Regions from separate parts of the Lentibacillus cibarius genome, predicted to be linked through region 2. Evidence: a T-box and tRNA genes for the amino acid it is inferred to sense, from the RefSeq annotation. Region 2 holds a T-box; the other holds one or more tRNA genes.
What was found. A T-box is a leader RNA that pairs with one kind of tRNA and senses whether it is charged. The one in region 2 lies ahead of trpS (tryptophan--tRNA ligase), so its partner is inferred to be a tRNA-Trp.
Positions count from the first base shown of each region.

Region 1 (6,349 bases), 290 kb from region 2:
TTTTCTTCATGAAGTATTTATGGATGAAGATCGTTACAACAGAATAGTAACCCTTCTTAATAAGAAGAAAAACGTTATCTTACAAGGGGCACCTGGCGTCGGAAAAACATTTGCTGCCAAAAGACTTGCATATTCTATGATGGGTGAAAAAGATGTGAGTCGGGTAATGATGATACAATTCCACCAAAGCTATAGTTATGAAGATTTTGTTATGGGATATCGCCCAACAAACAATGGATTTGAACTTGCAGAAGGGCCATTTTATGAGTTTTGTAAAAAAGCTGAACAGGACAGTGACCGTGATTATTTCTTTATTATTGATGAGATTAACCGAGGTAATTTAAGTAATATATTTGGTGAACTTCTAATGCTAATCGAAAATGACAAGCGTGGGCAAAAACTTCGCCTGCTTTATGCCAATGAACTATTTTCAGTTCCCAAGAATGTATATATTCTTGGAATGATGAATACAGCAGATCGAAGCCTAGCCATGATTGATTATGCCCTTAGAAGACGATTTGCTTTCTTTAAATTAGAGCCAGCATTTGATTCTGACGGGTTTCAAGAAATAGTATCTAAAGCAAATAACTCAAAATTTAATGCTCTAGTTGAACAAATAAAAGCCCTAAACAACTATATTAGTCAAGACGAATCTCTTGGAAGTGGCTTTAAAATCGGTCATAGCTATCTATGCCCAGATGAAGAAATAACAGACGAGTGGTTGTCATCGGTAATAGAATATGAATTGATACCATTATTAGATGAGTATTGGTTTGACGATCCCTCTAAGATTGAACTATGGACAAATCGACTCCGTGGTGTTCTGAATGATTAAAATTAAGAACATTTATCATATGCTTGCGTATGCATTTCAAGTGATGAATAAGGAAAACTATGCAAAGTTAGAAACAGAGGAATTTGAATATGCGGCAGATTTATTTGCCGCTATCCTTGCAAAGGGCATGGGAAACCAAATTAAGCGGGGATTATGGAGAGACTATGTTGAAAATACGGAATCTCTCAGGTCACCCAAAGGTAAAATTAATGTTACTCTTTCAGTCAAACAAAATACGATGCGAAACAAGCAGTTGATTTGTAGTTTTGACCAATATACAGAAAACACCTATATGAACCAGATCCTTAAGACTACTGCGGTTCTGTTAGTTAAGACTCCTGAAGTGTCAAGTAGGAATAAAAAGGATTTAAAAAAGGTGCTGCTTTACTTTTCCAACGTGGATCGAATAGATTATCGTAGAATTCAGTGGTCAAGTATCAAATACCACCGGAATAATGCTACCTATAAGCTGTTAATTAATATATGTTATTTGGTCATAGAGGGATTACTACTTACCGAGCAAGATGGTGACCGAAAACTGGCGCGATTTGTGGACAATCAGAAAATGCATCGTCTTTTTGAAAAGTTTGTACTGGAGTACTATCGAAAACACTATCCGGAATTTAATGCCTCCGCTTCTCATATTAATTGGGATGTTGATGAAGGTGATATTGAGTTTCTTCCTGTTATGAAAACCGATATTACGCTTACTTATGGAGAAAAGGTTCTTATTATAGATACGAAATACTACCAGCAAATGATGCAATCTAATAGTTATTATAATAGTAAAAGCTTTCACTCTCACAATATGTACCAAATCTTTACATACGTTAAAAATAAAGACTATACCAATTCTGGTCATGTGAGCGGAGTACTACTCTATGCAATGTCGGATGAGGTCATTGTTCCAGATAGTGAACTTTCTATTAGTAACAATCGGTTTGGAGTGAAGACTTTAGATATGAATAGGGATTTCTCAGATATAAAAAGACAATTGAACCAATTGGTCAAGGATTTTCTTTTGGATTAAACTTAGCGATTTGTCGGATTGAATTAGAATTATTCTTCGAGCAAAAATCATTCAACTATCCATGGAATAAAAATAACCTTATATCCTTGTTAACAAAAACACTCACAAACATTGGTGTATCAATATTTGTGAGTGTTTTATCGTTTTTTTAAATTATTTTGTTTTCATCTAAAGATACCGGTGGTGGGGCTCGAACCCACACTCCCGTAGGAACACGATTTTGAGTCGTGCGCGTCTGCCAATTCCGCCACACCGGCATAAAAGTTGTACTTGGAGGCGGTAACCGGATTCGAACCGGTGATAAAGGTTTTGCAGACCTCTGCCTTACCACTTGGCTATACCGCCAAAAGAAAAATATAAAGAAAATGGAGCGGAAGACGGGATTCGAACCCGCGACCCCCACCTTGGCAAGGTGGTGTTCTACCACTGAACTACTTCCGCTTTTACTGGCTGGGCTACCAGGATTCGAACCTGGGAATCACGGGATCAAAACCCGATGCCTTACCGCTTGGCTATAGCCCAATATATCGATTATAATGGGGCGACCGGTGGGGATCGAACCCACGAATGCCGGAGCCACAATCCGGTGCGTTAACCACTTCGCCACGACCGCCATAATAGAAATTATGGCAGGGGTAGCAGGAGTCGAACCCGCATCAAAGGTTTTGGAGACCTTCGTTTTGCCATTAAACTATACCCCTATTTATTTAAATGGTGGAGGGGAGGGACTCGAACCCCCGAACCCTGAGGGAGCGGATTTACAGTCCGCCGCGTTTGGCCAACTTCGCTACCCCTCCATATCCTATATTTGGAAAAGGTGGCTCGAGACGGAATCGAACCGCCGACACACGGATTTTCAGTCCGTTGCTCTACCGACTGAGCTATCGAGCCTTAAAGGTGTTAAGCAATGATAAGATTTAATTTAAAAATGGCGGTCCGGACGGGACTCGAACCCGCGACCTCCTGCGTGACAGGCAGGCATTCTAACCAACTGAACTACCGGACCATGTTAAATTGTTTTGGTTGCACTCATGAAGCACAACTGATATTCATTTAGCAATGATAGTTATTCGACGTAGTTAATTGAATAATTTTGGTTGCGGGGGCAAGATTTGAACTTGCGACCTTCGGGTTATGAGCCCGACGAGCTACCAGACTGCTCCACCCCGCGATATGAAATAAATAAGTGAAATATGGTGGAGGATGCAGGGCTCGAACCTGCGACCCCTTGCTTGTAAGGCAAGTGCTCTCCCAGCTGAGCTAATCCTCCGACGCACAGGATGTGCGATTGCATGTATTTACATGCCGTCAACTCTATCCTTTAAATTAATGATGACCCGTACGGGATTCGAACCCGTGTTACCGCCGTGAAAGGGCGGTGTCTTAACCTCTTGACCAACGGGCCACAAAGATAATTATAATGGCGGAGAGCGAGGGATTCGAACCCTCGAGACCGCGATAGCGGTCTACACGATTTCCAATCGTGCTCCTTCGACCACTCGGACAGCTCTCCATGGCTCCACAGGCAGGATTCGAACCTGCGACCGATCGGTTAACAGCCGATAGCTCTACCACTGAGCTACTGTGGAATATACCAAAGGAAATGCCTGGCGACGTCCTACGCTTGCAGGGGCAAGGCCCCAACTACCATCGGCGCTGGAGAGCTTAACTGCTGTGTTCGGCATGGGAACAGGTGTGTCCTCTCCGCTATCATCGCCAGACCCTAAAGTTATGAATGATTTTGTCTCCCGCAAAACTTGAAATATAGGAGCTTTAATCAAAACCTTTTATAACCAAGTGGTCGACTGATTTCTTCGTGCCAATAAATATTATAATGGTTTTTTTGAAAAAATCAAGGGTAAATTTGAAATTTACACCCTAAAAACTAAATAAGAGTGTGATTCAACGACTGTAGTAGTAGTTAAGTCCTCGATCGATTAGTATCCGTCAGCTCCACGTGTCACCACGCTTCCACCTCGGACCTATCAACCTCATCGTCTCTGAGGGATCTTACTCACTCGAAGTGATGGGAAGTTTCATCTTGAGGGGGGCTTCATGCTTAGATGCTTTCAGCACTTATCCTTACCACACGTAGCTACCCAGCTGTGCTCCTGGCGGAACAACTGGTACACCAGCGGTGTGTCCATCCCGGTCCTCTCGTACTAAGGACAGCTCCTCTCAAACTTCCAGCGCCCACGACGGATAGGGACCGAACTGTCTCACGACGTTCTGAACCCAGCTCGCGTACCGCTTTAATGGGCGAACAGCCCAACCCTTGGGACCGACTACAGCCCCAGGATGCGATGAGCCGACATCGAGGTGCCAAACCTCCCCGTCGATGTGAACTCTTGGGGGAGATAAGCCTGTTATCCCCGGGGTAGCTTTTATCCGTTGAGCGATGGCCCTTCCATGCGGAACCACCGGATCACTAAGCCCGACTTTCGTCCCTGCTCGACTTGTAGGTCTCGCAGTCAAGCTCCCTTGTGCCTTTACACGCCATGAATGATTTCCAACCATTCTGAGGGAACCTTTGGGCGCCTCCGTTACTTTTTGGGAGGCGACCGCCCCAGTCAAACTGCCTGCCTGAAACTGTCTCCGGGCCGGATAACGGCCCTGGGTTAGAATGTTCGTACAGCCAGGGTGGTATCCCACGGGTGCCTCCGCGTAAGCTAGCGCTCACGCTTCGACGGCTCCCACCTATCCTGTACAAGCTGTACCAACATTCAATATCAAGGTGCAGTAAAGCTCCACGGGGTCTTTCCGTCCTGTCGCGGGTAATGCGCATCTTCACGCATAGTATAATTTCACCGGGTCTCTCGTTGAGACAGTGCCCAAGTCGTTGCACCTTTCGTGCGGGTCGGAACTTACCCGACAAGGAATTTCGCTACCTTAGGACCGTTATAGTTACGGCCGCCGTTTACTGGGGCTTCGGTTCAACGCTTCGCCCGAAGGCTAACGCATCCCCTTAACCTTCCAGCACCGGGCAGGTGTCAGCCCCTATACTTCGCCTTTCGGCTTCGCAGAGACCTGTGTTTTTGGTAAACAGTCGCTTGGGCCTATTCACTGCGGCTCAGACTCAGCCTGAGCACCCCTTCTCCCTAGGTTACGGGGTCATTTTGCCGAGTTCCTTAACGAGAGTTCTCCCGATCACCTTCGGATATTCTCCGCGCCTACCTGTGTCGGTTTGCGGTACGGGCACCTGTGAACTCACTAGAGGCTTTTCTTGGCAGTGTGGAATCTGGAACTTCGATCACAATTGACCTCCCCATCACAGCTTGGAATTATTGGACGGATTTGCCTGCCCAACTTCCTCACTGCTTGGACGCACACATCCATCGGTGCGCTTTCCGTATCCTGCTGCGTCCCCCCATCGTTCAAACGCTCACGAGGTGGTACAGGAATATCTGCCTGTTATCCATCGCCTACGCCTTTCGGCCTCGGCTTAGGTCCCGACTAACCCTGAGCGGACGAGCCTTCCTCAGGAATCCTTAGGCATTCGGTGAAAGAGATTCTCACTCTTTTTTCGCTACTCATACCGGCATTCTCATTTCCAGGCGCTCCACCAGTCCTCACGGTCTGACTTCACAGCACCTGGAACGCTCTCCTACCATTGTTCGTAAGAACAATCCGCAGCTTCGGTGATACGTTTAGCCCCGGTACATTTTCGGCGCAGCGTCACTCGACCAGTGAGCTATTACGCACTCTTTAAATGATGGCTGCTTCTAAGCCAACATACTGGTTGTCTGGGCAACGCCACATCCTTTTCCACTTAACGTATACTTAGGGACCTTAGCTGGCGGTCCGGGCTGTTTCCCTTTCGACTATGAACCTTATCACCCATAGTCTGACTCCCAAGGTTTCACGTTGCTGGCATTCGGAGTTTGACTGAATTCGGTAACCCGATAAGGGCCCCTCGTCCAATCAGTGCTCTACCTCCAGAACGTATACCTTGAGGCTAGCCCTAAAGCTATTTCGGAGAGAACCAGCTATCTCCGTGTTCGATTGGCATTTCACCCCTACCCACACCTCATCCCCGCATTTTTCAACATACGTGGGTTCGGGCCTCCTGTCAGTGTTACCTGACCTTCACCCTGGACATGGGTAGATCACACGGTTTCGGGTCTGCGCCCGTATACTTCATCGCCCTGTTCAGACTCGCTTTCGCTGCGGCTCCGTGTCTTCCACTTAACCTTGCATACGAACGCAACTCGCCGGTCCATTCTACAAAAGGTACGCCGTCACCCATAAATGGGCTCCGACTACTTGTAGGCACACGGTTTCAGGTTCTATTTCACTCCCCTTCCGGGGTGCTTTTCACCTTTCCCTCACGGTACTGGTTCACTATCGGTCACTGGGTAGTATTTAGCCTTGGGAGATGGTCCTCCCGGATTCCGACGGAATTTCTCGTGTTCCGCCGTACTTAGGATCCACTCCGGAGGAAACTGCCTTTCGACTACAGGGCTCTTACCTTCTTTGGCCGGCTA
Region 1 covers NZ_VCIA01000001.1:2,596,461-2,602,809, reverse strand. The annotation lists gene FFL34_RS12795 (AAA family ATPase) at 1-835, shown strand, start outside; gene mcrC (5-methylcytosine-specific restriction endonuclease system specificity protein McrC) at 828-1,865, shown strand; tRNA gene FFL34_RS12785 (tRNA-Leu) at 2,041-2,122, opposite strand; tRNA gene FFL34_RS12780 (tRNA-Cys) at 2,137-2,210, opposite strand; tRNA gene FFL34_RS12775 (tRNA-Gly) at 2,232-2,306, opposite strand; tRNA gene FFL34_RS12770 (tRNA-Gln) at 2,313-2,387, opposite strand; tRNA gene FFL34_RS12765 (tRNA-His) at 2,403-2,478, opposite strand; tRNA gene FFL34_RS12760 (tRNA-Trp) at 2,493-2,566, opposite strand; tRNA gene FFL34_RS12755 (tRNA-Tyr) at 2,578-2,662, opposite strand; tRNA gene FFL34_RS12750 (tRNA-Phe) at 2,684-2,756, opposite strand; tRNA gene FFL34_RS12745 (tRNA-Asp) at 2,795-2,871, opposite strand; tRNA gene FFL34_RS12740 (tRNA-Met) at 2,960-3,036, opposite strand; tRNA gene FFL34_RS12735 (tRNA-Val) at 3,060-3,135, opposite strand; tRNA gene FFL34_RS12730 (tRNA-Glu) at 3,199-3,270, opposite strand; tRNA gene FFL34_RS12725 (tRNA-Ser) at 3,287-3,378, opposite strand; tRNA gene FFL34_RS12720 (tRNA-Asn) at 3,380-3,454, opposite strand; rRNA gene rrf (5S ribosomal RNA) at 3,471-3,586, opposite strand; rRNA gene FFL34_RS12710 (23S ribosomal RNA) at 3,783-6,349, opposite strand, start outside.
Region 1: it has a tRNA-Trp gene. The T-box ahead of trpS (tryptophan--tRNA ligase) is inferred to sense a tRNA for this amino acid. The anticodon was not compared.

Region 2 (6,349 bases):
AGCCATCGCTATGTTAGCTTTGTCATAATCACTCACATCTGCAATGGCGTTAACGATTTGTTGCTGATAAGGATGCGTTTGTTCACGATAGGAGGCAACGTCCATGTTTTGTTGTACGCAGCCTGCAAGCATGCCAGCATGCTTTCCTGAGCAATTGCTGTAAACGGAAGTTAATTCACCTCCATTTTTGATTAACTGTTTGTAGCTATCCATATCTTTCGGGATGTGTGTTCCGCATTGAAGATGGGCCTCTTTTAAATTAATTTTTTGCAATACATTCTTAACTGCCTGTCTATGAAATGGCTCCCCATTATGGCTGGCACAAAACACGGCTAGCTCCCTATCGGACAGATTAAAAGCCTTCAACGCGCCTGATTCAGTAACAGGCAGTGCTTGAAACGGTTTCATTGACGAACGGGCAAAGGTTAGCCTATTTGGATCCCCATAGGACGCCAGCATTTCCCCGTTCGCTTTCACCACTGCTATATGGACGTCATGCGAACTTTCCAAATAAGCACCCCGGTAGACTTGGATTGGCTTTGTAAATGTGTTCATCATCGAGTCAGTCCTTTCTCATTTCAGTGTTTTTCGTTTATTTTTTGCACCAAAAACGCTGCTATTTCTTTGTTCATCCCCACTCATTGGAACCCGGAATCATTACGACCGCGAAGTACAAGCAATGGTACTTTTATGAATGATGACATTGACCTATCTATATGTTTTTTAAGTTTTTCAATTTAATAATAATAGCACACATTGCAATTTTTAAAAATACTTCAGACTTTTTCCTGGTTTTTTAAATAAAATGGGGGGAAATCGAGAACAACTAGATACTAAAACGGGAGAAAGAGGTGTTTTCATGCGCAAAAATAAGTCAGACAAAAAGCATCCAGAAAAACAATCTGGAAAGGTAAAACCGTATCAGGAAATAAATAATGCAGTTTCAGAAAATGAGGATTTACGATCGAGACAGCCAACGCCCCAACCAAAAGACTTTGAGGAGATCGAGTATTAAGTAAAGATGAAGCTGGTGGTAAGTAGTGTTACTTGTTCACCAGCTTATTTTTGTTTATTCAGTGCTGAATCGAGGCCGAAAGCTCACGGAATGTAGTAGAAGCAAAAATAGCAGGCTGATACCAAAAAAAGTAAAGGTTGCAGTGAAAGGTATCTTAAAAAACATAAGCTGTTGAAGACTGGTTACAATGGTTATTATCAAAAAACTAATGACCGTTTTGATCTGTATTTGTTTCATGTTTTTAGATCTCTTATATAATCCAGTGATTGCATTTGCAATGAACCAATAAATAATAACGACGCCAGTTAAAACAATGAGATGTTGGAACTTAACATCAGCAATAAACAGGCTCGTAATGTAACTTGCTAAAAAGAATAGAATAATGTAACTGACATTCAATAAATAAACTGGAATGGCAGGCAATTTAACTGACATCTTCCTCCCCCTTCACTGTCCATGTGAAAAAACAAGGTCCAAAATAGGCCTTAGATACAAGATATGCACCCTGAAATACCGTTATTACGACGACAATCATATGAATAGATGAAGCAACCTGGTTAAGCGAAGACAACTGGGTCATAAATCCGGTGACGCCATTCACGACAATCAATAGAAAAAACATAGCGGAAGCAGGCACTAAAACACTTTTCCTAATGGACATAAATAAAAGATATAATGCGCCAATTACAATCAGCGTATTACTTATTCCATGAATATTATAGATAACTTTGGAAAGCAAATTTGAACTGATTAGCAGTTCGTCAGTTACCATACTGTTTACTATTTTGCTTGCTCCACTGTGTTTAAGAAAAGCCCCGACCGTAACTTCTAGAAAATAAATCGTAAACACCCATAACGCAGGACTAAAAAGCTTTTTATAAGAATGGTTTATCTCCCTGCCCTCATGTGACTTCACTTCAACTCGCTGAAGCGCTACCGCCAGGAAAACAGTACTTGTCAATAGGAACAGACTAACCACCACATCAAGTGTCGTAAACCCAGGTGGAGTTCCAAGTATGACATTAAATGCCCCTACCATGGATTGTATCAATAACAATGCCATCGTAAGCAAAGTCAATACCCCAATTGACGTCTCACCTGTATACTTTCGTTTCCATGCTAGCACAGCATTAATTAAAATCACAAATCCCAATGAACCGGTGAATAGCCGATGAGAATATTCAATTACTTGCTTATAATCCAGGAAGTCAGGAAGGAGATTCCCCTTACATGTTGGCCAATCTGTCCCACAAGCATCCCCGGAGCCAGTTGCCACAACTAAATTACCTATAATCAAGGCTAAAACAGTCAAGACAGCAGTAATCACAGCAAACCGATGTCTATTTACATGCCGCAATTTATTTGCCTTCTCTCTTATTAAAATTTAATCAATCAAAAGCAGAAAACGCTATAAATGAATATACACTCATACGTATATAAAATTATCATATTTTATTTGAAATGCAACGGTTGGTATTGCTTTGTCAAAATAAATTCACATAGGTTCATGATATATTTTTTCCAATTATAAAAATTTAGTATATAATAGCATTTAAAAAAGGATGTGGACAATGCTGTGCTGTATAAGTCACGAACAAAACCAACTGAACTAAGAATCCTTGAATTATTAAACGCTCGAATGAAGCTATCTAATAGGCTTAGGGACCGCTATTTGAGTTTAAAAAAAGGCTATGAAGGAGAAAAGCGATTTGATTCCTTAACAGAAAAGTTGCAGTGTGAATGCCTGATCTTAAATGACTTACTGCTAGAAGTAACCAACACTACTTTCCAAATCGATACTTTAATCATCACCAAGCGTAAGATTAACGCTTTTGAAGTGAAGAACTTTGAAGGTGATCATTATTACACTGCAGATAAACTCTTCAAAAAGCCCAATTTAGAAATAATTAACCCATTGCACCAATTAAGTAGAAGTGAATCTTTATTATGTCAGTTGCTTTCCAACCTCGGAGTCAACCTTCCAGTGGAAACTTCTTTAGTATTCATCAATCCGGAATTCACCTTATACCAGGCCCCAATGAATCAATCAATCATTTTTCCGTCTCAGCTAAATCGTTATTTGAAACAATTCAACGCACAGCCGGGAAAATTAACAAAAAGCGACAAGCAGCTTGCAGACCAACTTTTAACTTTGCATATGACAAAGTCTCCTTTCGATCGGCTGCCCGCCTACGACTTTGACCAACTGCGAAAAGGAATTGCCTGCCCAGAATGCCATTCTATTGCCATGCATACTGAGAAAAGAACATGCGTCTGCCAGAAATGTGGGTGTAAAGAGCCACGTGATGATGCGATATTAAGAAGCAGTAAGGAATATAAAATTCTCTTCCCTGATGAAAAAATGACGACGAACAGGATTTATGATTGGTGCCAAGCGGTAGCATCAAAAAAGGTGATAAGACGAATCTTAGCAAATCATTTTCGTGTGGTCGGTGTTCACCAATGGACGTATTACGAATAACATATGGAATTGCGCTTTTTAGTCGCTCATTACACGAATGAGCGACTTTTTTGTTGAGGAAACGACTACTTCGGGCACTCATTACAGCAATGAGTGCCTTTTTTGGTGGTGGGAAGCCTCGTTCGGGCACTCATTACCCTGATGAGTTTCCTTTTCGACGGCGCTCTGCCTCATTCGGGCGCTCATCACCTCGATGAGTTTCCTTTTCGACGGCACACCACCTCATTCGGGCGCTCATCACCCCGATGAGTTTCCTTTTCGACTGCGAACCGCATCTTTCGGGCGCTCATTACCCCGATGAGTTACTTTTTCGACTGCGAACCGCATCGTTCGGGCACTCATTACACCGATGAGTTTCCTTTTCGACGGCGCACCGCATCTTTCGGGCGCTCATCACCTCGATGAGTTTCCTTTTCGACGGCGCTCTGCCTCATTCGGGCGCTCATCACCCCGATGAGTTTCCTTTTCGACTGTGCACCGCATCATTCGGGCACTCATCACCTCGATGAGTTTCCTTTTCGACTGCGCTCTGCCTCATTCGGGCACTCATCACCTCGATGAGTTTCCTTTTCGACGGCGCTCCGCCTCGATCGGGCACTCATCCACCATTCAACAACGCAAACAAGGGTTTCTTCTTGCATTTCTACCAAAGGATTTATATAATAGTAAAAACTCAACGCAATATTCCTAGCAATGACAAAGGTATAGTACAGTTACCCGCTGGATTTTTAGAGAGCTTGTGGCTGGTGAAAACAAGTACCAAGGTAATTTGGAAATGGACTTTCGAGCTAATTTATTTTGAAAGTGATTCTGCAACAACTGCAGAATAATAAGGGTGGCACCGCGGTTCATTCGTCCCTTTAGACCTGGGGATAAATGGATCTTTTTTATTGTTGGAAGCCTTCGTTTTACATATAGGGTCAACTATAAGCTTAATGATCTTACATTTAGAAAAAACAAGGAGTGAGTGATTCATGCAAACGATATTTTCAGGGATTCAGCCAAGCGGAACCTTAACGATCGGGAACTTTTTAGGAGCCATTCAGCATTTTGTGGGGCTTCAGGAGGAGAATAATTGTTATTTTTGTATTGTGGACGAGCATGCGATTACCGTTCCACAAGACCGGCTCAAATTAAGAAATAACATCCGATCGCTGGCGGCGTTGTATATTGCTTCAGGAATCGACCCGGAAAAATCAACATTGTTTATTCAATCAGAGGTCCCTGCCCACACCCAGCTCGGTTGGATGCTGCAGTCGATAAGCTATATTGGTGAGCTGGAGCGGATGACCCAATTCAAAGATAAATCAAAAGGTGGAAAAGAGGCAGTATCGTCAGCACTGTTAACATATCCGCCGCTAATGGCTTCCGATATTCTGCTTTATAAAACGGACGTGGTTCCTGTCGGTGAAGACCAGAAGCAGCACCTTGAATTGACACGGAATCTGGCAGAGCGATTCAACAACAAATTCAATGACATTTTCACCGTACCGGAAGTAAGCATTCCGAAAGTCGGAGCCCGCATCATGTCACTGCAGGATCCAACGAAAAAGATGAGTAAATCTGATGAAAATGAAAAAGCATTTATCTCCATGCTTGATGAACCGAAAAGAATCGAAAAGAAAATCAAGAGTGCCGTAACGGACTCCGATGGCATTGTGAAATTTGATAAAGAAAACAAACCAGGCATATCTAACCTACTGACAATCCATGCCAGCTGTTCCGGAAAATCCATTGAGACCCTGGAAGCAACATATGCAGATAAAGGGTATGGCGCGTTCAAAATGGACACGGCACAAGCAGTCATCGACGTGCTGAAGCCAATCCAGGACCGGTATCATGAGCTGATTAATTCTGAAGTATTAGATGATATCTTAGATGCCGGCGCCGATAAAGCTTCCTACAACGCTAATAAAACGCTCAGAAAAGCGAAAAAAGCAATGGGACTCGGCCGCGTAAAGAAAAAACGAAAATAGAGAACCATTTACACCACTCATTATCATAGAAAAACGCTTGGAACAAAAGTTTCCAAGCGTTTTTTATTTGGATCGATTCTATTCAGACAACATGTGCCCCTCTGTTTCGTATAAATGGGGTTCATATTTGTCGCAACTATTTCAGCTTTGACGTATTTTGCTGTGTCTCCTGTTCTGCTTCCCACATTTTTTCGAGAAACGGCTGCCCTTTAATCATTTTTGTGCATAAATCCTCATGCCAGTCGCTCCATCCATATTTGACGCCTTCATATAAGGTTTCCCATACAGTATTTTCATTCATATATCGAATATATGGGTATTGCTTCGGGTCCCATTCGGTCAGCCAGTAACGGAGCTCTTGCGGATTATTCGCTGTCCGCAATTGATCAAGTGCTATCATTAGGAGTTGCTTTAGGTTCCTTTCTCTACGGGTCAACCCATGAATAAGTTCCGGTTCCATCGATAGGATGTGGTACTCTTTTTCCACTTTTCTTTCATTGAATGCAAACGATTCCGGCTTTGTCGTTTTAATCATGTCGAATACAAGCTGCTCTTGTCTGGGTATCAGCCTACTTTTACGGACTGGAATTTGATAGCCAATGGTGTCAAATGTAATAATATCAGTTCCGTCTGTGACAACTGCCGCAAATTCAAGCGGTTTTCTTTCCTGACCTTTTCGTACATACGCACGTTTGTAGATTTTGTCCATCATATCATCCGGCAAGTCGTGCAAATCATTTTCAATGTAGTCAAAAAGCGCTTCAGATATGTATAACAACGGAACCTGATCCAACAGCTCAATTCCGTCATCTTTGCGCCACTCGTGAAAATAACAGACATTGTAGCCATTCTCCTCACCTTCAAACCAATTCACCC
Region 2 covers NZ_VCIA01000001.1:2,887,648-2,893,996, reverse strand. The annotation lists gene FFL34_RS14200 (asparaginase) at 1-558, opposite strand, end outside; gene FFL34_RS18330 (hypothetical protein) at 860-1,015, shown strand; gene FFL34_RS14195 (hypothetical protein) at 1,070-1,450, opposite strand; gene FFL34_RS14190 (COX15/CtaA family protein) at 1,440-2,372, opposite strand; gene FFL34_RS14185 (nuclease-related domain-containing protein) at 2,688-3,497, shown strand; T-box leader at 4,182-4,360, shown strand; gene trpS (tryptophan--tRNA ligase) at 4,472-5,473, shown strand; gene FFL34_RS14175 (YjbA family protein) at 5,610-6,349, opposite strand, start outside.